Regions from separate parts of the Oceanobacillus sp. E9 genome, predicted to be linked through region 2. Evidence: a T-box and tRNA genes for the amino acid it is inferred to sense, from the RefSeq annotation. Region 2 holds a T-box; the other holds one or more tRNA genes.
The links. The T-box of region 2 lies ahead of serS (serine--tRNA ligase). A T-box ahead of a tRNA ligase gene usually reads a tRNA of that ligase, here a tRNA-Ser.
Positions count from the first base shown of each region.

Region 1: it encodes a tRNA-Ser, which carries the amino acid that the T-box ahead of serS (serine--tRNA ligase) is inferred to sense. The anticodon was not compared.

Region 1 covers NZ_LSNA01000007.1:76,337-88,261, reverse strand. The annotation lists gene AQ616_RS10060 (ATP-dependent nuclease) at 1-1,596, opposite strand, end outside; tRNA gene AQ616_RS10055 (tRNA-Leu) at 1,801-1,882, opposite strand; tRNA gene AQ616_RS10050 (tRNA-Cys) at 1,887-1,960, opposite strand; tRNA gene AQ616_RS10045 (tRNA-Gly) at 1,969-2,043, opposite strand; tRNA gene AQ616_RS10040 (tRNA-Gln) at 2,046-2,120, opposite strand; tRNA gene AQ616_RS10035 (tRNA-His) at 2,146-2,218, opposite strand; tRNA gene AQ616_RS10030 (tRNA-Trp) at 2,224-2,297, opposite strand; tRNA gene AQ616_RS10025 (tRNA-Tyr) at 2,314-2,397, opposite strand; tRNA gene AQ616_RS10020 (tRNA-Phe) at 2,413-2,485, opposite strand; tRNA gene AQ616_RS10015 (tRNA-Asp) at 2,518-2,594, opposite strand; tRNA gene AQ616_RS10010 (tRNA-Met) at 2,604-2,680, opposite strand; tRNA gene AQ616_RS10005 (tRNA-Val) at 2,707-2,782, opposite strand; tRNA gene AQ616_RS10000 (tRNA-Glu) at 2,793-2,867, opposite strand; tRNA gene AQ616_RS09995 (tRNA-Ser) at 2,877-2,968, opposite strand; tRNA gene AQ616_RS09990 (tRNA-Asn) at 2,970-3,044, opposite strand; rRNA gene rrf (5S ribosomal RNA) at 3,120-3,235, opposite strand; rRNA gene AQ616_RS09980 (23S ribosomal RNA) at 3,369-6,289, opposite strand; tRNA gene AQ616_RS09975 (tRNA-Ala) at 6,545-6,617, opposite strand; tRNA gene AQ616_RS09970 (tRNA-Ile) at 6,637-6,713, opposite strand; rRNA gene AQ616_RS09965 (16S ribosomal RNA) at 6,944-8,510, opposite strand; gene AQ616_RS09960 (rhodanese-like domain-containing protein) at 8,922-9,230, opposite strand; gene AQ616_RS09955 (hypothetical protein) at 9,353-10,123, shown strand; gene leuS (leucine--tRNA ligase) at 10,172-11,925, opposite strand, start outside.
Region 2 covers NZ_LSNA01000001.1:674,327-686,586, forward strand. The annotation lists gene recF (DNA replication/repair protein RecF) at 1-268, shown strand, start outside; gene remB (extracellular matrix regulator RemB) at 304-585, shown strand; gene gyrB (DNA topoisomerase (ATP-hydrolyzing) subunit B) at 687-2,612, shown strand; gene gyrA (DNA gyrase subunit A) at 2,716-5,226, shown strand; gene AQ616_RS03200 (HD-GYP domain-containing protein) at 5,299-6,414, shown strand; gene AQ616_RS03205 (YaaC family protein) at 6,472-7,428, opposite strand; gene guaB (IMP dehydrogenase) at 7,667-9,136, shown strand; gene AQ616_RS03215 (serine hydrolase) at 9,367-10,710, shown strand; T-box leader at 10,810-11,035, shown strand; gene serS (serine--tRNA ligase) at 11,129-12,260, shown strand, end outside.

The DNA of each region.
Region 1 (11,925 bases), on a different contig from region 2:
CTCCTTGAAATCGAACACCCTTAACCCCCATTCAGCTTTATTGTTTTCCATAAATTTAATAACCTCTTCTCTTGATTTGTCCCTCATAGAACCACTCTTTGAGATAGCTTCCTTAAACCTTTTCAGAGTTTCTTGATCTTTTTCATTTACATCATACATACTAGGTTCTAAACTGTATAAAGATTCATTCTTTTCATAAAATACTTGGATAAAGTCGTACTTGTTTAGATAATCTCTATACTTTTGGTGAATGTTTTCTTCTATATCCCCATCATTATCAGTTACTATATTAATACTCTTTCCTACAAGAATAGCTAAATCACAGTAACGTTTAAAAGCCAAAGAATCGACAGTAATAATATCAGTTCCATCCTCAATTGGGAGCTTGCCATATCTATCAAAATATGCCCTCTGGACTATCAATTCATCAGTTGGTCCTTCAACCAATATAACCTTTTCAGCCAATAAGAATCTCACAGTATTATAACCTGGTAATTTCATAAAGAAATCCATCGTCTCTTGGTTCACTTGGTTTAGAGGTGTAATATTTCCTTCATGCAAAAGAATGATATTTTGAAGACCTATTTTATTTGCTACGAAACTACTATGTGTAGAAATGAAAACTTGTTTAGATTCTTCATTCTTGATTTTAGAGATTAATTTAGACATATTACTAAAAGATAAGTTATTTTCCGGTTCTTCAAATAAAATAAAATTAGATTTTTGAGATTCCTCATTTAACACTAGTTCCATCTTAATAAGATTTTGACTACCAAATCCTATGTCTTCAAAAGGTATTGCTTCGACATCTATAGAAACTTCATTTTTCCAAGCATCTAATACTTCTTCTTTAATTCCAAGTTTAATTTTTTTATCGTCTAAACGAACGTTTTTTTCTATTCTATCATTTAAGTTTTTTACACTTTCATTTGAATTAAAATCAAATTTCATTTTCCGATAATTTCTTGCCAAACTAGCTTTCTCTTCATCAGTCAAGTGCTCTGCTACACTTGAATTTACAAATCTATTTACTGAGTTACTGTAATCTTTCTTAGTGGTATCCAAAAGAGATACTTTAAAAGGTAAAGTTCTAAATACAACAGGATCTCCTGAAAAGTCTGTCCACTTAACTTCATAAAATTCAACTGGAATATCATATATTTCTTCAGCATCTAGCATTGTTTTAAATGCATCTGCATAAATTGAGTTAAAATTTACTGACATACGTATTCCAGGGCAATCTTCACCTAATGAATTGTTTGTCCCTTTTAATTCCGAATTAATTCCATCATCATTTAAGTATACTTCAACTATTATTTTGGGAAGTTCGTCGATGTTTTTTTGATCAAGTTTTTTTCTAAACTCATCTCTTATTTGCTGATTAAAACAAGAAGCCTTAAGCTGACGTTCGAAGGAATAGTTATTTAGTTTTCCACTTATCACTGTTTGAATTGCTTCTAACAGAGTACTCTTACCAGAGTCGTTATTACCGACAAAAATATTATAATCCGGATTTACGTGTATTACTTCGTCTTTAAACAATTTGTAATTATGTAAAAGAATCTTACTTATTTTCACGATCCACCACTCTTTCATTATGAATAGAATTTTTAAAATATATGTGAATTGGAAAAGCACGATTTAATAAAAAATCTTTGTGTAAAAAATGTGTAAAAAAAATATAAAACTAATCCTTTTCACTTGATTTCATCAAAATAAAAAAACACCCAAAAACATTGATATAGCAACGCTCATGGGTGTTTGAAGTTTCTTCAATTTTGTTCTACAAAAAGCTAAAAATACCGGTGGTCGGGGTCGAACCGACACTCCGTAAGGAACACGATTTTGAGTCGTGCGCGTCTGCCAATTCCGCCACACCGGCATATTGGAGGCGGTAACCGGATTTGAACCGGTGATAAAGGTTTTGCAGACCTCTGCCTTACCACTTGGCTATACCGCCACTACCTCTGGAGCGGAAGACGGGATTCGAACCCGCGACCCCCACCTTGGCAAGGTGGTGTTCTACCACTGAACTACTTCCGCAATGGCTGGGCCACCAGGATTCGAACCTGGGGTACACGGGATCAAAACCCGATGCCTTACCGCTTGGCTATGGCCCAATCACTATATTGAAATTTAAAAAAGGGCGACCGGTGGGGATTGAACCCACGAATGCCGGAGCCACAATCCGGTGCGTTAACCACTTCGCCACGACCGCCATATTGGCAGGGGTAGTAGGAATCGAACCCACATCAAAGGTTTTGGAGACCTTCGTTTTACCATTAAACTATACCCCTAAATATTTATTAAAAATGGTGGAGGGGGGCAGATTCGAACTGCCGAACCCGAAGGAGCGGATTTACAGTCCGCCGCGTTTAGCCACTTCGCTACCCCTCCGTAAAAATAAAAAAGTGGCTCGGGACGGAATCGAACCGCCGACACAAGGATTTTCAGTCCTCTGCTCTACCGACTGAGCTACCAAGCCATATGTTGTTTCTATAAACCAATTAATTTAGATGGCGGTCCGGACGGGACTCGAACCCGCGACCTCCTGCGTGACAGGCAGGCATTCTAACCAACTGAACTACCGGACCATTATTATTTGGTTGCGGGGGCAGGATTTGAACCTGCGACCTTTGGGTTATGAGCCCAACGAGCTACCAGACTGCTCCACCCCGCGATATGAGGAATACTATACTTTATATATGGTGGAGGATGCAGGGCTCGAACCTGCGACCCCCTGCTTGTAAGGCAGGTGCTCTCCCAGCTGAGCTAATCCTCCACATTATTATTGGTGACCCGTACGGGATTCGAACCCGTGTTACCGCCGTGAAAGGGCGGTGTCTTAACCGCTTGACCAACGGGCCATTGTGTAATGGCGGAGAGCGAGGGATTCGAACCCTCGAAGCCGCGGTAGCGGCTTACACGATTTCCAATCGTGCTCCTTCGGCCTCTCGGACAGCTCTCCATGGCTCCACAGGTAGGATTCGAACCTACGACCGATCGGTTAACAGCCGATTGCTCTACCACTGAGCTACTGTGGAATGATCCATAAATAATGATATTTATCTTTCATCGCTTGTCCTTAAAGGCAAACCCGGAAATAATAATTTAATATCGCCTGGCGGCGTCCTACTCTTGCAGGGGCAAAGCCCCAACTACCATCGGCGCTGAAGAGCTTAACTTCTGTGTTCGGCATGGGAACAGGTGTGGCCTCTTCGCTATCGCTACCAGACTTTCGTATAATATGTAGTCCAAAAAAATAAGGACAAGTTATATTATATGCATTCCTTAGACAAAATGCAACACTTTTTTTAGGATTGTACCCTAAAAACTAAATAAGAGTAACGTGACATCATTCTAAGAACTTAGATAAGTCCTCGATCAATTAGTATCCGTCAGCTGCACGTGTCGCCACGCTTCCACCTCGGACCTATCAACCTCATCGTCTCTGAGGGATCTTACTCACTCGAAGTGATGGGAAGTTTCATCTTGAGGGGGGCTTCATGCTTAGATGCTTTCAGCACTTATCCTTTCCACACGTAGCTACCCAGCCATGCTCCTGGCGGAACAACTGGTACACCAGCGGTGTGTCCATCCCGGTCCTCTCGTACTAAGGACAGCTCCTCTCAAACTTCCAACGCCCACGACGGATAGGGACCGAACTGTCTCACGACGTTCTGAACCCAGCTCGCGTACCGCTTTAATGGGCGAACAGCCCAACCCTTGGGACCGACTACAGCCCCAGGATGCGATGAGCCGACATCGAGGTGCCAAACCTCCCCGTCGATGTGAACTCTTGGGGGAGATAAGCCTGTTATCCCCGGGGTAGCTTTTATCCGTTGAGCGATGGCCCTTCCATGCGGAACCACCGGATCACTAAGCCCGACTTTCGTCCCTGCTCGACTTGTAGGTCTCGCAGTCAAGCTCCCTTCTGCCTTTACACTCTACGAATGATTTCCAACCATTCTGAGGGAACCTTTGGGCGCCTCCGTTACTCTTTGGGAGGCGACCGCCCCAGTCAAACTGCCCGCCTGACACTGTCTCCGAACCGGATTACGGTCCTGGGTTAGAATGTTCATACAGCGAGGGTGGTATCCCACGGGTGCCTCCACGTAAGCTAGCGCTCACGCTTCAAAGGCTCCCACCTATCCTGTACAAGCTGCACAAACATTCAATATCAGGCTACAGTAAAGCTCCACGGGGTCTTTCCGTCCTGTCGCGGGTAATGCGCATCTTCACGCATAGTATAATTTCACCGGGTCTCTCGTTGAGACAGTGCCCAAGTCGTTGCACCTTTCGTGCGGGTCGGAACTTACCCGACAAGGAATTTCGCTACCTTAGGACCGTTATAGTTACGGCCGCCGTTTACTGGGGCTTCGGTTCAAAGCTTCGCTCCGAAGAGCTAACTCGTCCCCTTAACCTTCCAGCACCGGGCAGGTGTCAGCCCCTATACTTCGCCTTTCGGCTTCGCAGAGACCTGTGTTTTTGCTAAACAGTCGCTTGGGCCTATTCACTGCGGCTCCTCCTTAAAAGGAGCACCCCTTCTCCCGAAGTTACGGGGTCATTTTGCCGAGTTCCTTAACGAGAGTTCTCCCGCTCACCTTAGGATTCTCTCCTCGCCTACCTGTGTCGGTTTGCGGTACGGGCACCTATGATCTAACTAGAGGCTTTTCTTGGCAGTGTGAAATCCGGAACTTCGGTACTTTATTTCCCTCCCCATCACAGCTTGAAATTGCCAGACGGATTTGCCTATCTGACTTTCTCACTGCTTGGGCGCACACATCCATCGGTGCGCATTCCTTATCCTACTGCGTCCCCCCATCGCTCAAACAATCATGAGGTGGTACAGGAATATCTACCTGTTGTCCATCGCCTACGCCTGTCGGCCTCGGCTTAGGTCCCGACTAACCCTGAGAGGACGAGCCTTCCTCAGGAAACCTTAGGCATTCGGTGAAAGAGATTCTCACTCTTTTTTCGCTACTCATACCGGCATTCTCACTTCTAAGCGCTCCACCAGTCCTCACGGTCTGACTTCACAGCACTTAGAACGCTCTCCTACCATTGTTCGTAAGAACAATCCGCAGCTTCGGTGATACGTTTAGCCCCGGTACATTTTCGGCGCAGAGTCACTCGACCAGTGAGCTATTACGCACTCTTTAAATGGTGGCTGCTTCTAAGCCAACATCCTGGTTGTCTGGGCAACTCCACATCCTTTTCCACTTAACGTATACTTTGGGACCTTAGCTGGCGGTCTGGGCTGTTTCCCTTTCGACTATGAACCTTATCACCCATAGTCTGACTCCCAAGTTTAAGTAACTGGCATTCGGAGTTTGACTGAATTCGGTAACCCGGTAGGGGCCCCTAGTCCAATCAGTGCTCTACCTCCAGTACTCATCATCTTGAGGCTAGCCCTAAAGCTATTTCGGAGAGAACCAGCTATCTCCGTGTTCGATTGGCATTTCACCCCTACCCACACCTCATCCCCGCATTTTTCAACATACGTGGGTTCGGGCCTCCAGTCAGTGTTACCTGACCTTCACCCTGGACATGGGTAGATCACACGGTTTCGGGTCTACGACCACATACTATATCGCCCTATTCAGACTCGCTTTCGCTGCGGCTCCGTGTCTTCCACTTAACCTTGCATGGGATCGTAACTCGCCGGTCCATTCTACAAAAGGTACGCCGTCACCCATTAACGGGCTTCGACTACTTGTAGGCACACGGTTTCAGGTTCTATTTCACTCCCCTTCCGGGGTGCTTTTCACCTTTCCCTCACGGTACTGGTTCACTATCGGTCACTAGGGAGTATTTAGCCTTGGGAGATGGTCCTCCCGGATTCCGACGGAATTCCACGTGTTCCGCCGTACTCAGGATACACTCCGGAGGAAATTCTTTTTCAATTACAGGGCTGTTACCTTCTTCGGCTGATCTTTCCAGATCGATTCATTTAAAGAATTTCTTTGTAACTCCAAAGGAGTGTCCTACAACCCCAGAAAGCAAGCTTTCTGGTTTGGGCTCTTTCCGTTTCGCTCGCCGCTACTCAGGAAATCGAGGTTTCTTTCTCTTCCTCCAGGTACTGAGATGTTTCAGTTCCCCGGGTCTGCTCCCTATACCCTATGTATTGAGGTATAGGTACTGCTCCATTACGAACAGTGGGTTTCCCCATTCGGAAATCCCCGGATCAAAGTTTACTTACAACTCCCCGAGGCATATCGGTGTTAGTCCCGTCCTTCTTCAGCTCCTAGTGCCAAGGCATCCACCGTGCGCCCTTATTCACTTAACTAAGTTGTTATTTCAGTAAATAAGCGTGCTAATTTAATAGCCTTGTTTCAAAAAAGTTTCAATCCAGCTTCAGCTCCTAGTGACTAGTGTAACTTCCTTCTCCTCCGTACGATAAGTCAACATCGATTCACATACGTTCATCGTGTTTTCTTTATCTCCTTCGGTTCAGTCCAGTTCATACGTCACTGTACAGTCGCTTCAGCTTTCTACTTTTTGATGTCGTTGTTACTCTTATTTAGTTTTCAAGGTACAAAAATGGAGCCTAGCGGGATCGAACCGCTGACCTCCTGCGTGCAAGGCAGGCGCTCTCCCAGCTGAGCTAAGGCCCCATATATCTATTATGTTAGATGGTGGGCCTGAGTGGACTCGAACCACCGACCTCACGCTTATCAGGCGTGCGCTCTAACCAGCTGAGCTACAGGCCCATCTCATATACAATGTTTAAAGAGAATTACTCTCTCAAAACTGAACCAAACAACCAAGTACGATTCCGTTAATACAGTCTAGTTCCGGCGCCTATCGACTAGCAGATTTCGATTTCCATCCTACGATAAGTCAACATCGAATTACATTCGTGTTTCCTTTATCTCGTCTGGAGATCTCCAATCTGTACATCGATAAGCAAGGCGCCTGCACTTCCTATATATATCCTTAGAAAGGAGGTGATCCAGCCGCACCTTCCGATACGGCTACCTTGTTACGACTTCACCCCAATCATTAGTCCCACCTTCGGCGGCTGGCTCCAAAAGGTTACCTCACCGACTTCGGGTGTTACCAACTCTCGTGGTGTGACGGGCGGTGTGTACAAGGCCCGGGAACGTATTCACCGCGGCATGCTGATCCGCGATTACTAGCGATTCCGGCTTCATGTAGGCGAGTTGCAGCCTACAATCCGAACTGAGAATGGTTTTGTGGGATTTGCTTGACCTCGCGGGTTCGCTTCCCTTTGTTCCATCCATTGTAGCACGTGTGTAGCCCAGGTCATAAGGGGCATGATGATTTGACGTCGTCCCCACCTTCCTCCGGTTTGTCACCGGCAGTCACCTTAGAGTGCCCAACTGAATGCTGGCAACTAAGATCAAGGGTTGCGCTCGTTGCGGGACTTAACCCAACATCTCACGACACGAGCTGACGACAACCATGCACCACCTGTCACTCTGTCCCCGAAGGGAAAACTCTATCTCTAGAGTGTTCAGAGGATGTCAAGACCTGGTAAGGTTCTTCGCGTTGCTTCGAATTAAACCACATGCTCCACCGCTTGTGCGGGCCCCCGTCAATTCTTTTGAGTTTCAGCCTTGCGGCCGTACTCCCCAGGCGGAGTGCTTAATGCGTTAACTTCAGCACTAAGGGGCGGAAACCCCCTAACACCTAGCACTCATCGTTTACGGCGTGGACTACCAGGGTATCTAATCCTGTTCGCTCCCCACGCTTTCGCTCCTCAGCGTCAGTTACAGACCAGAGAGTCGCCTTCGCCACTGGTGTTCCTCCACATCTCTACGCATTTCACCGCTACACGTGGAATTCCACTCTCCTCTTCTGCACTCAAGTTCCCCAGTTTCCAATGCACGTTTACGGTTGAGCCGTAAGATTTCACATCAGACTTAAAGAACCGCCTGCGAGCGCTTTACGCCCAATAATTCCGGACAACGCTTGCCACCTACGTATTACCGCGGCTGCTGGCACGTAGTTAGCCGTGGCTTTCTGGTTAGGTACCGTCAAGGTGCCATCAGTTACTATGGCACTTGTTCTTCCCTAACAACAGAGTTTTACGATCCGAAAACCTTCATCACTCACGCGGCGTTGCTCCGTCAGACTTTCGTCCATTGCGGAAGATTCCCTACTGCTGCCTCCCGTAGGAGTCTGGGCCGTGTCTCAGTCCCAGTGTGGCCGATCACCCTCTCAGGTCGGCTACGCATCGTCGCCTTGGTAAGCCATTACCTTACCAACTAGCTAATGCGCCGCAGGCCCATCTGTAAGTGACAGCAAAAGCCGCCTTTCAACTTCTCATCAGGAGATGAAAAGTGTTATCCGGTATTAGCTCGCGTTTCCACGAGTTATCCCAGTCTTACAGGCAGGTTGCCTACGTGTTACTCACCCGTCCGCCGCTCATTCCATTATCGTCACCTCTAAAAGAGGATCAGATAACTTCCTGCGCTCGACTTGCATGTATTAGGCACGCCGCCAGCGTTCGTCCTGAGCCAAGTTGTTTTGTTCAGTTTTCAAAGAGCAATTTCTGTGTCGCTCTCAAAAAGCGACTTTATTAATTTACCACGCATAAAAAGATGTGTCAACAACTTTTTTCGAGGAATTTCGCAAGGTTTATAGTTAATCTTGTCCTCAATTGGTGGATAACCATTGTAGCATCTATACTTAAAGAAGTCAACCCTGTTTATTTAAAATGTATCACTTAAATAAGCGAACTTTTATACTTTACTATAAATATTATTTTTTTACAAGCTTTTTTAAAAAAAACTATTAAAAACGTTAAATACTACAGTTTTTGCTATTGAGGTAGAAATATAAATATGTTTTCTAAAACTCGAATTTGTTCTAAATATAAAAAGATCCCAATTCTGTTTGGGATCTTTTTATATTAGAACAACACTCATTTGTAAAAACAAACGTTTCTAAAGTTATTTAGAAATTGTTTCACCTTTCCATTCTAGCATTCCACCGCTCATATTTTTCACATTAAAGCCTTGCTCTTGTAAAAATTCAGAAGCGTTATAACTTCTTCTTCCAGAGCGACAAATCATTATATATTCTTTATCTTTACTTAAATTCCCATATTCTTGTGTAATATCACCCAGTTTAATATGCTTAGCATTTTCAATGATTCCTTGCGCAACTTCATCATCTTCACGCACATCAACTAGTACTACATTATTTTCATTTTTTATCTTTTCTACTTCTTCCGGAGAAATTTCTTTAATTTCAGCCATGTTAATCCCATCCTTCTTAAAGTCAAGATTTTCTAATTTTAATATTACTTGGTTTAAGAATAGGATGCAATATCTTTGATTAAAATAAGCCTACTTAATAATTAATAAAAGGCGGTGACCACATGCTGTACTTTTTTTCACTTCTATTAACTCTTTCTATGATAAGTCCTGTAGTTGAACAGCCGACAGATCCGATTTCTATTCATTCATATCATGAAGATGTAACCGGTGATGGTCAGAGCGATACAATTGATTTAAAAGGCGAACTATTTGCTCCTGATGGCCAATATTATCAGCATATATGGGCTGATATTACCGATGTAAATAATCATTCTTGGACAATCCCTTATGGCGGAGGTTATGAACCTTCTTTACAATTCGTTGATTTAAACCATGATAACCAAAATGATATTTTTTATCAGAGTGCTACAGGTGGTAGTGGTGGTTTATATACAAGTAAACTCCATACAATCGAAAATAATCAGTTGATAGAAATTCCATTACCAAACAATCAGTCAATAGAAGGAAAGTTTATTGATAATTTCAAGGCATCAATATCTTTACTTCCTGGAGAAGATCCAATTATTATTGATTTATCTGATCGCAAAAAAGAATATATCCGACTCAATATTTATGATGACAAAGGAAATTTATTAGAACCTACTTCATTAATGATAGACCCAGTTGCTATGTTTGAACCTGTAGATCTCAGTGAAAGAAATGGATATGGTTTAAAAAGTTATCAACAAATTAGTGGAGCTTATCATGCAGATGGAATCGGTGTTGTAGAATCACTATGGTATTACGAAAAAGGAAAATGGAAATTATTAAAAACCACATGGAAATCAGATAACGCAACGGAAGAAATACCAGAGGAAAATAAAAATGAATAATCATTAAGAAAAGAAGCATTGGCCAATTACATGCCAATGCTTCTTTTCTTAATTTGCTACTACATTTACAAGCTTTCCTGGCACAACGATAACTTTACGAATAGTTTTTCCTTCTAACCATTTTTGCATGCTTTCGTCATCTAGTGCTGCTTTCTCAAGAGCGTCCTTGCTAATATCAACAGGAACGTGAATCTTAGATCGAACTTTACCCATAATTTGTAGAACAACTTCCACTTCATCTTCCACTAACTTTGATTCATCATATGCTGGCCATGTAGCCTTACTAATCGATTCAGAATGCCCAAGTTTTTGCCAGATTTCTTCACTTAAATGAGGTGCAACTGGCGATAACAATTTAACAAAGCCTTCCGCATAATTTTTAGGGATTTTATTCGCTTTATAGCACTCATTTATAAATACCATCATTTGCGAAATACCTGTGTTGAAATGCATATTCTCAAAGTCATCTGTCACTTTTTTCACAGTCTCATGATAAATCTTATCTAATTCCGTTGATTCATCATCAATAATTTTATCTGTAAGGGCACCATCATCACCTACATACAATCTCCATACACGATCTAAAAATCTACGTGATCCATCTAATCCATTTGTGGACCAAGCAACCGAAGCATCTAGTGGTCCCATAAACATCTCATATAGACGTAGTGTGTCTGCACCATGAGAATCGATTATATCATCAGGATTTACTACATTTCCTTTTGATTTACTCATTTTCTCGTTGCCTTCACCAAGAATCATTCCTTGATTATATAGCTTCTGGAACGGTTCTTTTGTGGAAACAACACCAATGTCAAATAAGAATTTATGCCAGAAACGAGCATACAGCAGATGGAGTACCGCATGTTCTGCTCCCCCAACATAAATATCAATAGGAAGCCATTCCTCTAATGCTTTTGGATCTGCCAATTGCTCTGTATTATTTGGATCAATGTAGCGTAAGAAATACCAGCAGCTCCCTGCCCATTGTGGCATTGTATTTGTTTCACGGCGACCTTTCATACCAGTCTCCGGGTCAACTACATTCACCCAATCAATATTATTTGCTAATGGCGATTCTCCCGTTCCTGAAGGTTTAATCTCAGAAACCTGAGGAAGTGTCAGTGGCAATTCCTCATCCGGAACTGCCGTCATTGTACCGTCTTCCCAATGAATAATCGGAATCGGTTCCCCCCAATAACGTTGACGAGCAAACAACCAGTCACGTAGACGATAAGTTATTTTCTTCTCGCCACTACCTTCAGTTTCAAGCCAATTAATCATTTTTGTAATTGCTTCTTCTTTGCCCAAGCCATTTAAGAAATCAGAATTAACATGTTCACCATCACCAGTATAAGCTTCTTCATCTACATTACCACCAGTAACTACTTCTTTAATAGGTAAAGCAAATGTATTTGCAAATTCATAATCGCGTTCATCATGTGCAGGAACAGCCATAATTGCACCCGTCCCATAACTCATTAATACATAATCCGCCACCCAGATTGGCATTTCTTCTCCATTTACCGGATTAATTGCATAAGCACCGGTAAATACACCTGTCTTATCTTTAGCTAAGTCTGTTCTTTCCAAATCTGATTTGGTCTGTATTTCATCTAAATAGTTGTGAACTGCTTCTTTTTGATCTGTCGTTGTAATTTCTTTTACTAATGGATGTTCCGGTGCGACAACAGCATATGTTGCTCCAAATAATGTATCAGGACGAGTAGTAAATACAGTAAACGTACCTTCATTTCCTTTAATAGAGAAAGTAACTTCTGCACCTTCTGAACGTCCAATCC
Region 2 (12,260 bases):
TTACGGTTCACAAGGTCAGCAGCGCACAACTGCTTTATCGATTAAATTGGCGGAAATAGAGCTGATTTATCAAGAGGTTGGGGAATATCCTATCTTGCTATTAGATGATGTTCTAAGTGAATTAGATGATTATCGCCAATCGCATTTACTTAATACCATTCAAGGTAAAGTACAAACATTTGTATCAACGACAAGTGTGGAAGGTATTCATCATGAGACATTACAACAAGCAGAGCTATTTCGAGTTACCAATGGTGTAGTTAATTAAATTAGCAGAAATAAATTAAAAGGAAGTGACGATTTATGTTTATCCATATTGGAAACGGAAATGTCATTCGAACAAAGGAGATCGTAGCCATTATTGATTGCAATCTACTTTCGTCATCTTCCATTGTTGATGAAATGATTGAGGCTTGGGAAAAAATTAAAAAAGTCTCTGGCCCAAGAAAAAATGCTAAATCGATTATGCTAACGGAAGATCATGTGTATTTTAGCTCATTGTCCGTTTCAACGTTAAAAAAACGTTCAAGTATGATATCCACGATTAACAAACTGGATGATTATTCAGATGAACTATCCATTTAATCGTTTTAAATATAGATTGAAAAGAAGCTTCCGAATAGAAGGACACCGACAAAGATCGGTCTCCTATTTAAGTGTATTTCAACAGAAATGAGTGTGAGAAGATGTCTATGGAAGATAAAATTACGGAAAACCAAGAATATGGTGCAGATCAGATACAAGTTCTTGAAGGATTAGAAGCAGTAAGAAAAAGACCTGGTATGTATATCGGCTCAACTAGTGAAAAAGGGCTCCATCATTTAGTTTGGGAAATCGTCGATAATAGTATTGATGAAGCATTGGCAGGCTATTGTGACCATATTGAAGTAGTGGTTGAAGAAGATAATAGTATTACAGTAAAGGATAATGGACGTGGTATTCCAGTTGATATCCAACAAAAAACTGGAAGACCGGCACTTGAAGTAATTATGACTGTACTACATGCTGGTGGTAAATTCGGTGGAGGCGGTTATAAGGTTTCTGGCGGATTACACGGCGTAGGGGCATCAGTTGTAAATGCACTTTCTAGTGAATTAGAAGTATACGTACATCGTGATGGGAAAGTTCATTTTCTATCTTTCAAAAAAGGTGTTCCTGATGGAGAAATTGAAGTGATTGGAGATACCGATATTACTGGTACTGTAACTCACTTTAGACCAGATTCAGAAATCTTCACAGAAACAACAGAATATAACTTTGATACATTGGAGCAACGTCTTCGTGAGCTTGCATTTTTAAATAAAGGATTAAAAATCTCGATTGAAGATAAACGTACGGACAAAGAACAAGTGACGTATCACTATGAGGGCGGAATAAGTTCTTATGTTGAATTTATTAATAAAAATAAAGAAGTTCTTCATGAGCCTTTCTTTGCAGAAGGAGAAGACCAAGGGATTTCTGTAGAGGTAGCTATTCAATACAATGATGGATTTGCAAGCAGTTTATATTCATTTGCGAACAATATCCATACGTATGAAGGTGGATCACATGAAGTCGGTTTCCGTAGTGGTTTGACACGTATCATAAATGATTATGCGAAGAAAAACGGTTTAATCAAGGATGGAGATTCGAACTTATCTGGAGACGATGTTCGTGAAGGAATGACAACGATCGTTTCTATTAAGCATCCAGATCCGCAATTTGAAGGACAAACAAAGACAAAACTTGGAAATAGTGAAGTTCGTGCGATTACAGATGGAGTCTTTTCTGAAACATTTTCTAAATTTTTATATGAAAATCCTTCTATAGCAAAAATCATTGTAGAAAAAGGATTGATGGCGTCACGGGCACGTCTTGCAGCAAAAAAAGCAAGAGAACTTACACGTCGTAAAAGTAACTTAGAAATATCGAATTTACCTGGTAAGTTAGCTGACTGTTCCTCACGAGATGCCTCTATAAGTGAACTATATATTGTAGAGGGGGACTCAGCCGGAGGTTCCGCAAAATCAGGAAGGGATCGTCATTTCCAAGCAATCCTCCCATTGAGAGGTAAAATTTTAAACGTTGAAAAAGCACGTTTGGATCGTATTTTATCTAATAATGAAGTACGTGCCATGATAACAGCTTTAGGAAGTGGTGTTGGTGAAGAATTCGATATTTCCAAAGCACGTTATCACAAAATCGTTATCATGACAGATGCGGATGTAGATGGCGCACATATTCGAACATTATTATTAACTTTCTTCTACCGATATATGCGTCCACTTATTGAACACGGCTATATTTATATCGCCCAACCACCACTTTATCAAATAAAGCAAGGAAAAACGGTGAATTATGCGTATAATGATAAAGAATTGGATCGGATATTAGACGAAATTCCAAAAGCACCAAAACCAAATATCCAACGTTATAAAGGTCTAGGAGAAATGAACGCAGATCAATTATGGGATACAACGATGGATCCAGATACTCGTACACTCCTGCAAGTAGAGTTAAGCGATGCGATTGATGCTGACCAAGTATTCGATATGTTAATGGGTGACAAAGTAGAGCCACGTCGAATCTTTATCGAAGAAAATGCACAGTATGTGAAGAACTTAGATATTTAACCTTAGTATTTTCTTGTTTTAATATAAAGGATTAAATAGATAACGGAAGATCGATTGAAGGAAATCACTAAGTTGCACTTAGTGATTGGGAGGTATTGAAAGAATGGCAGATATAAATCGTCCGAGAGTATCGGAAATAAATATAAGTAATGAAATGCGTACATCATTCCTTGATTATGCGATGAGTGTAATTGTATCTCGTGCATTACCAGATGTACGTGATGGAATGAAACCAGTTCATCGTCGTATTCTTTATGCGATGAATGACTTAGGTATGCATTCAGATAAAGCATATAAAAAGTCAGCTCGTATTGTCGGTGAAGTTATTGGTAAGTATCACCCACATGGTGATTCCGCTGTATATGAAACGATGGTACGTATGGCTCAAGATTTTAGTTATCGATATATGTTAGTAGATGGTCACGGAAACTTCGGTTCTGTCGATGGTGACTCAGCAGCGGCAATGCGTTATACCGAAGCTCGTATGTCTAAAATTTCCATGGAATTACTTCGTGATATTAATAAAGACACGATCGATTATCAAGATAACTATGACGGTACAGAAAGAGAGCCTGTTGTATTTCCAGCACGTTTTCCTAATTTACTAGTAAATGGTACATCTGGAATTGCAGTTGGTATGGCGACGAATATCCCACCTCATCATTTAGGTGAAACAATTGATGCTGTATTAGCCGTTAGTCAAAATCCTGACATTACTATAGACGAAATAATGGAAAATCATCTTCCAGGACCTGATTTTCCAACAGCGGCACAAATATTAGGACGAAGCGGTATTCGAAAAGCATATGAGACTGGTAAAGGATCGATTACTATTCGTGCGAAATTGAATATTGAACAAGGTAAAAATGATAAAGAAACAATTATTGTCACTGAGTTACCTTACCAGGTTAACAAAGCAAAGCTAATCGAAAAAATAGCAGAATTAGTACGTGATAAGAAAGTGGAAGGTATCACCGATCTGCGTGATGAATCTGATCGTAATGGAATGCGTATTGTCATTGAATTAAGACGTGATGCAAATGCGAATGTTGTACTTAATAATTTATATAAGCATACGTCCCTACAAACTACCTTCGGCATCAATATGCTAGCACTTGTAGATGGACAACCAAGAGTTCTTAATATAAAGCAATGTCTTAGCTACTACTTAGAGCATCAAAAAGTCATCATAAAACGTCGTACGCAATTTGAATTAAATAAAGCGGAAGCACGTGCACATATTCTAGAAGGTCTACGCATAGCACTTGATCACTTGGATGAAGTAATCGAATTAATCCGTAGTTCAAAGACAGCGGATATTGCCCGCGAAGGCTTAATGGAAAGATTTAAGTTAAGTGAGAAACAAGCACAAGCTATCTTAGATATGCGTCTTCAACGTTTAACTGGATTAGAACGAGAAAAAATTGAAGATGAATATAAAGAGCTTAAGGCTTTGATTGAAGAATTAAAAGCAATTTTAGCGGATGAAGAAAAAGTATTAGAAATCATTCGTGAAGAATTAATGGAGATCAAAGAAAAATATAAAGAAGATCGAAGAACAGAAATAGTAGCAGGTGGAGCAGGATTCTTTGAAGATGAAGATCTTATTCCAGAAGAAAATATCGTAATAACGTTAACTCATCAAGGTTATATCAAGCGATTACCTGCATCTACGTACCGCACACAAAAACGTGGTGGACGCGGAATACAAGGAATGGGTACCAATGAGGATGATTTTGTAGAACATCTAGTATCTACTTCTACACATGATACGATCCTCTTCTTTACCAACAAAGGGAAGGTATATAAAGCGAAAGGATATGAAATTCCGGAGTTCAGCCGAACTGCAAAAGGAATACCGATTATCAACCTCCTTCAAGTTGAAAAAGGAGAATGGGTAAATGCTGTAATATCAGTTAATCAATTTGATGAAGAAGCATACTTATTCTTTACAACAAAACATGGAATTGCGAAGCGTACAACACTTGAGAAATTCCGTAATATCCGTAAAGGTGGATTAATTGCTGTTAACCTTAGGGAAGATGATGAACTCATTTCTGTTCGTCTGACTGATGGCCAAAAAGAAATAATGATAGCAACGAAGAATGGTTATCTTATTCGTTTTGAAGAAACACAAATTCGGTCTATGGGACGAACTGCTGCTGGTGTAAAAGGAATTTCCTTACGTGGCGATGATGTCGTTGTTTCCATGGAAATTATAGAACCAGGATCTAAAATTCTTCATGTTACCAACAAAGGATTCGGTAAACAAACCGATGAAGCAGAATACCGTCGTATTAATCGTGGAGGTAAAGGGGTATTTACTTGTAAAATAGATGAAAAGACGGGATATGTTGTTGCTGTGAAAGCAGTAAATGGCGACGAAGACTTAATGTTAATTACTATTGCCGGTGTATTAATCCGAATACAAGTGCAGGACATTTCACAAACGGGTAGAAATACAAAAGGGGTTCACTTAATTCGATTGCAGGATGGTGAAGAAGTAGCTACGGTTACTCGTATAGAAAAAGATGAAGAAGAAGTCGAGGATATTGAAGTAGTAGAAGGAGAAACAACGGATTCATCAACAGAGTCAAACGAAGATAACGAATAGTTAATGAAGTGCTGTCTCTTATGTTAATAGAGGCAGCACTTCCATATTATCTATCTTAGGGGGAAATGTTATATGAAAGTGAAGACTTCACATCTCATGCCTGGATATGTATTACAAAAAGATATTATCGGTAAATCCAATCGGCCAATTGCATTAAAAGGGACAGAACTCACAGAACATCAAATCCAAATGATTCGTAAATTTCTAATCGATACTGTCGAAATTGATGAGCCGTTATCTGGTAATAAACCGAGTAAGAAAGTAAAAGAACAAACAGAAGAAAAGAAAGCAGTAGATAATATTCGTTCTGCTTCTATACAGGATAAGGAAAATGGATATAAATACTTTCTCAAAGTGTATAAAAATGTTGTAAATGTCTTTAAAGAACAATTTTTACAATGGCAACAATCTATGCCTATTTCTATACCAGATTTACGAAATGCTATTATTCCCTTGCTAGAGGAATTAGAGAACATAGATGCCAATGTGATTTTCTCTCTGCATCATTATGCACGTTCTGACGAATACATTTTTCATCATAGTGTAGCAACTTCATTGATATCGGCGTTCATCGCGAAGGAAATGGGCTATCGACGAGGGGAATGGATTCAAGTTGGGTTGGCTGGAGTTCTTTGTGATTGTGGAATGGCGAAAATGGATACAGATGTAATTCAAAAACAAGGATCTTTAACATCCGAAGAATTCAAAAATATCAAAAAACACCCACAAACAAGTTATGCCATGATCAAAGATCTTCCTTCTTTAACAAGTGGAGTACAACTCGCTGTTTTACAACATCACGAACGGGGCAATGGAGAAGGATATCCTTTAGGCATGACGTTAAATAAAGTACACCCTTATGCTCGGATTATAGCAGTTGCGGATTCTTATCATGCAATGGCAACCACGACCTGTTATCGTAAGGCAAGGAATCTCGTGAATGTAATAGAGGAATTACATATTAGCACGATTCGTTTATATGATCCAGACGTAGTGAACACATTTCTGAATATCTTCTCTAACTGGTTAGAACATTCAAAAGTAGTACTAAATAACGGAATTACTGGAGAAATTGTATTTGTAAATAAACAAGAACCAACACGTCCGATTGTAAAAAGTAATGACAGCGATGATATATTCTCGTTAGAACAGCTTCCGGAATTATATATAGATAAGATAATTGGCTAAAATGATGAGCCTATTCTATTTTATTGGTATCTCTTATAGTATTCAAAAAGAGATTAATTACTTCTCGTTACATGCAGAATAAATAGAATGGAGCTCTTTCTCTATTAAATAAGGAATTTTCCTTCTCGTAATTTCTAAAAAATGATCAATCATTGGATAAGCACTATCTGCTTTTGATACCATTAATTCGCCCCACCACTCTGTCTCATAACGACAAAGCATACTCAAATTATACAAAATTAAATAATGTACGATTATTTCCGAGTATGGAAAGTAAATATCCCGTGATGCAGGAAAATATAATCGTTGATTATCCATATGAACAAAAAATGGACCATTAGCTTGCATTATTCCTTCTCGTAAATCGATTCTAAACAAAGTAGTTTGTTCACTAACCCTCTTAATAGGTGGAAGGAAAGGTTGAATACGCTGTACAAATGCATTTCGTGTCAAATGAAAACGATCTAATATCGATGTAGGAAATAATAATTGGTCACTATTAATTTCCCCTATATCAATTAATGTTTTCCGTTGTTGATAGTTCCATAACACATGTAATTCAGGAATGTTAGCTAATAATAATCGCATGGTTGCTTTCTCCAAAGGAAAAGGGTTGAAGTGATACATATGTTTTGCAAAATATGGGAAAAGTCCTTGTTGTTGAATCTTGACTTCATCATCAAAAAACTGATAATCCTTTCGTTTTCGCTTTCTTGAAGTTACTCCATGGGCAAGTAATGCAGTACTTTCAGGATAATCCGCACGCTTGGTTAATAACCATCCTTTTAAGAGATGGACCATGCCATAAAAATAAAGAACCGGTCTTACAATTGGACTGCTTTCTTCTCCACTTTTATAAAACTGTATGCCGTGTTGAATATAGTGCATAAACGTTGTGCCATTTTGATAGCTTTTTTTCGTTTGTCCATCGATATTTTGATAACATTTATGTAAAAATGACTGTGCATTTTCTTGAGCACTTAAATGTGTAAACAACTGATTTGTTTCCATCATTATCCAACCTCATAACTATCATAATATTTTGAATTACAGTTCTTCTTTTTTACAAATTTATCTTCTTGAAAAAGCGAAAAATATAGAGTAATGTAAATAAAAATAGCTTTGTTAGTACTTTTAGTTTGAGCGAGATTACTGGCATTATTCATGCCTAGAAAATGATATTACCGCTATTAGCTATAATTGCAAAAGCGGTTAAAATATGGGAATTCAAATATAAAAGGAGGAAGTAAAAATGAGAGAAGACAAGTTTGCAAAAGAAGGATTAACCTTTGATGATGTATTATTAATGCCTGCAAAATCGGAAGTATTGCCAAATCAAGTGGATTTAAGTGTTGAATTGACTTCTACGCTTAAATTAAAATCTCCATTCATTAGTGCTGGTATGGATACAGTTACAGAAGCTGAAATGGCGATTGCAATGGCACGTCAAGGTGGATTTGGTGTTATTCATAAAAATATGTCGATTGAAGATCAAGCGGAACAGGTAGATAAAGTAAAACGTTCTGAGAGTGGTGTCATTACGAATCCATTCTTTTTAACTCCAGAGCATCAAGTTTATGATGCAGAGCATTTAATGGGTAAGTTTCGTATTTCTGGTGTTCCAATTGTAAACAATATTGAAGAACAAAAACTTGTCGGTATTTTAACGAATCGTGATCTTCGTTTTATACAAGATTATTCGATCTCTATTTCAGAAGTAATGACAAGTGAAAATCTTGTAACTGCTCCTGTAGGAACAACCTTAGAAGAAGCAGAAAAGTTACTTCAGAAATATAAAATTGAAAAACTTCCACTGGTAGATAATCAAGATATATTAAAAGGACTTATTACAATTAAAGATATTGAGAAAGTCATTGAATTCCCAAATTCAGCAAAAGATGCTCAAGGAAGATTAATCGTAGGAGCAGCTGTAGGTGTAACTGGCGATGCGATGAAACGCATTGAAAAACTAGTTAGTGTTGGAGTCGATGCAATTGTTATTGATACAGCTCATGGACACTCACAAGGAGTACTTGACCAATTAAGAAATATTCGTCAAGCATACCCAGATCTTCAAATCATAGCTGGTAATGTAGCTACATCAGAGGGGACAAAAGCATTAATCGAAGCAGGTGTATCGGTAGTTAAAGTAGGAATTGGACCCGGATCTATTTGTACCACTCGTGTTGTAGCTGGAGTAGGGGTACCACAAATTACTGCAGTTCATGATTGTGCTGTAGCTGCTGCAGAGTATGGTGTTCCGGTTATCGCGGATGGAGGAATTAAATACTCTGGCGATATTGTAAAAGCACTAGCAGCTGGTGCACATGCAGTTATGATTGGAAGTATGTTCGCAGGTGTATCAGAAAGCCCGGGAGAAACAGAAATCTTCCAAGGACGTCAATATAAAGTATATCGTGGAATGGGCTCGGTTGGAGCCATGGAAGCTGGTTCAAAAGATCGTTATTTCCAGAGTGAATCGGAAAGCAAAAAACTTGTACCAGAAGGAATTGAAGGCCGTGTAGCTTACAAAGGACCATTGAGTGACACATTCCATCAGCTTGTTGGTGGTTTACGTTCTGGAATGGGATATTGTGGTACAAAAACAATAGAGGATCTTCGTAATGATGGTAAATTTATCCGTATAACAAATGCTGGATTACGTGAAAGTCATCCACATGATGTACAAATCACGAAAGAAGCACCAAACTATTCGTTATAAAGTGAAACTTCATGAATAACTACTTGGTAAAGTGAATATCATCATTTTTTAATAAAAATGTAAATAAATTTTTCCTTTGCCATACAATTGCCATATTCCTAGATTAAAATAGATGGGGGGACAATCCTCATCTATTTTTTTTATGTCTGCTATGTTAAAATATGAAAGGTGCTAAGCAGAATACATAGTATTATGTAATATAGCGATACTTATGATGGAGGTACAAGAAATTGAGAAATAAATTAAACAAAGTTTTACTGTTAGCGGTAGCAAGCATCCTCGTATTTACATCCATGTTGACAGCCACAACAACTGTCCAAGCAAATGAATTAGACCTAGTATCTGAATCAGCAATACTCGTGGATGGTGAAACAGGCAAGGTCCTGTATGCAAAAAATCCTGATGTTGCGTTACCTCCTGCTAGCATGACAAAAATGATGACAGAATATCTTGTTTGGGAAGCAATTGAAAATGGCAATATCACGTGGGATACAACAACAGAAATTAGTGATTATCCATATAGTATATCCGCAAATAATTCTTTTTCTGGTGTTGGATTAAAACAACAACAGGAATATACAGTAAAAGAATTATATGAAGCGATGGCGATTAACTCCGATAATGCAACAACAATTGCATTAGCAGAATTAATTGCTGGTTCTGAATCTGAGTTTGTTAAAATGATGAATGAAAAAGGTGAAGAAATGGGTTTACAAGAATTTAAGTTTGTAAACTCTACTGGATTAGATAATGAAGATTTAGGTGATAATTATCCGGAGGGAACAAACCCAAACGATACGAATCTATTATCTGCACGTTCAGCAGCTCTATTAGCCTATCATTTAGTTAATGACTATGAAGAAGCATTAGAAATTTCTAGCATTCCGCAAACCACGTTTGGCGGACAAACCATCAATAACTGGAACTACATGCTTCCGCATGAAGGAGAAAACCTAGCATCGTATTATTATGAAGGTGTCGATGGGTTAAAGACAGGCTTTACGGACTTAGCTGGTTATAGTTTTACAGGAACAGCGGAACGTAATGGACAACGATTAATTACCGTAGTAATGAAAACTGGAAGTGAAACCGAACGATTTGAAGAGACAGCGAAGTTATTAGACTATGGTTTCTCTAATTTTGAAAATACAGAGCTATTTTCAGCAGGATATCAAGAAGAAGGAAATGAAACGGTACCGGTAGCAAAAGGTAAAGAAGACCAGGTGTCGATATCACTTCAAGATAGCGTGAGTGTACCAATTAAAGCAGACGAAAAAGATTTATATCATTTAGAATATAACATAGATCAAGATCGATTGAATGAAGATGGTGAATTAATTGCTCCCATTGAAGCAAATGAAGCAATTGGAACAGCGAAGGTTGTCTATGATGGTGAAACCGAAGATTATGGATATATAAGTGATGCAGGTTCGAATACAGGAGAATTCACACTTGTAACGAATGAAGCAGTTGAAAAATCAAATTGGTTTATGCTAACGCTACAAGCAATTGGAGACTTCTTTGTAAATATATTTACAAGTGCAGTGGATTGGATTAAAGGCTTATTTAGCTAATCCTTTCTATTTTGAACGATACTAACTAGGCAATCTTATTAACTTTTGTATAAGGTCTTGCAATGTTGGTAAAAATTGATTATGATATACCTTAATAAATGAGATGTAATGATAGGAAGTAGTAGTGATAGTTTGATCTTTAGAGAGTCAATGGTTGGTGTAAATTGACGTTCAACTATAATGAATCCATCCTTGAACATGCTTATGAAGGAATTAATTCTGTAAGTAAGCACGGCAGACACCGTTAAAAGTTATTAGAGCCGGAAGGTATACATATGCCTTCAATCAGGGTGGCAACGCGGGAAATAACACTCTCGTCCCTTTTTCACAGGGACGGGAGTTTTTTATTTGGATATTTATATTTTTTCCCTGTATTACTATCAATACCGATTTGATATATAAAAGGAGGAATTGGAACATGTTAGATATGAAATATCTACGACAAAATTTTGAAGATGTACAGCGACGTTTAAAGCATCGTGGAGAAGATTTAGCGGATTTAGATAAATTTGGTGAATTAGACACGAAACGTCGTCAATTAATTGCAGAAACTGAGAAGTTAAAGGCAAAAAGAAACGAAGCTACCAAGAAAATATCTGAACTTAAAAGAGAGAAAAAAGATGCAGAACCTGCAATTAAAGAGATGCGAGAAGTTGGCCAAGAAATTGCTGCATTAGATAAACAATTGAAGGATATTGAAGAAAAGCTAGAACAAATTATGCTGTCGATTCCAAATCTACCTCATGAGAGCGTTCCAGTTGGTGAAGATGAAGAAGATAATATTGAAGCAAGAAAATGGGGAGAGGTGCCTAATTTTGCATTTGAAGCACAACCTCATTGGGATGTTGCGACAAATCTAGACATTTTAGATTTTGAGCGTGCTGGAAAAGTAACAGGAAGTCGTTTTGTTTTTTATAAAGGCTTAGGAGCAAGATTAGAGCGAGCATTATGGAACTTTATGATGGATTTACATGCAGATGAGCATGGCTATCAAGAAATGCTTCCACCGTATATTGTAAATCGAACAAGTATGACTGGAACAGGACAGCTTCCTAAATTTGAAGAGGATGCGTTTAAATTAGAAGAATGGGATTATTTTATGGTTCCGACAGCAGAAGTACCAGTGACTAACTATCATCGTGAAGAAATTCTTGGAATGGATGATCTCCCTAAAAAATACGTAGCATTTAGTGCCAGCTTTCGTTCTGAGGCAGGATCTGCGGGAAGAGATACACGCGGATTAATTCGCCAGCATCAGTTTAATAAAGTAGAACTGGTTAATTTCGTAAAACCAGAGGATTCTTACGAAGTATTAGAAAGATTAACAGGAGAAGCGGAAAAAGTCTTACAACTGCTAAAGCTTCCTTATCGTGTAATGAGCATGTGCACTGGAGATTTAGGATTTACTGCAGCGAAGAAATACGATATTGAAGTATGGATTCCAAGTCAGGAAACATACCGAGAAATTTCTTCTTGCTCTAATTTTGAGGATTTTCAAGCCCGTCGTGCAGGTATTCGTTTCCGACGTGAAGTAAATGGAAAACCGGAAT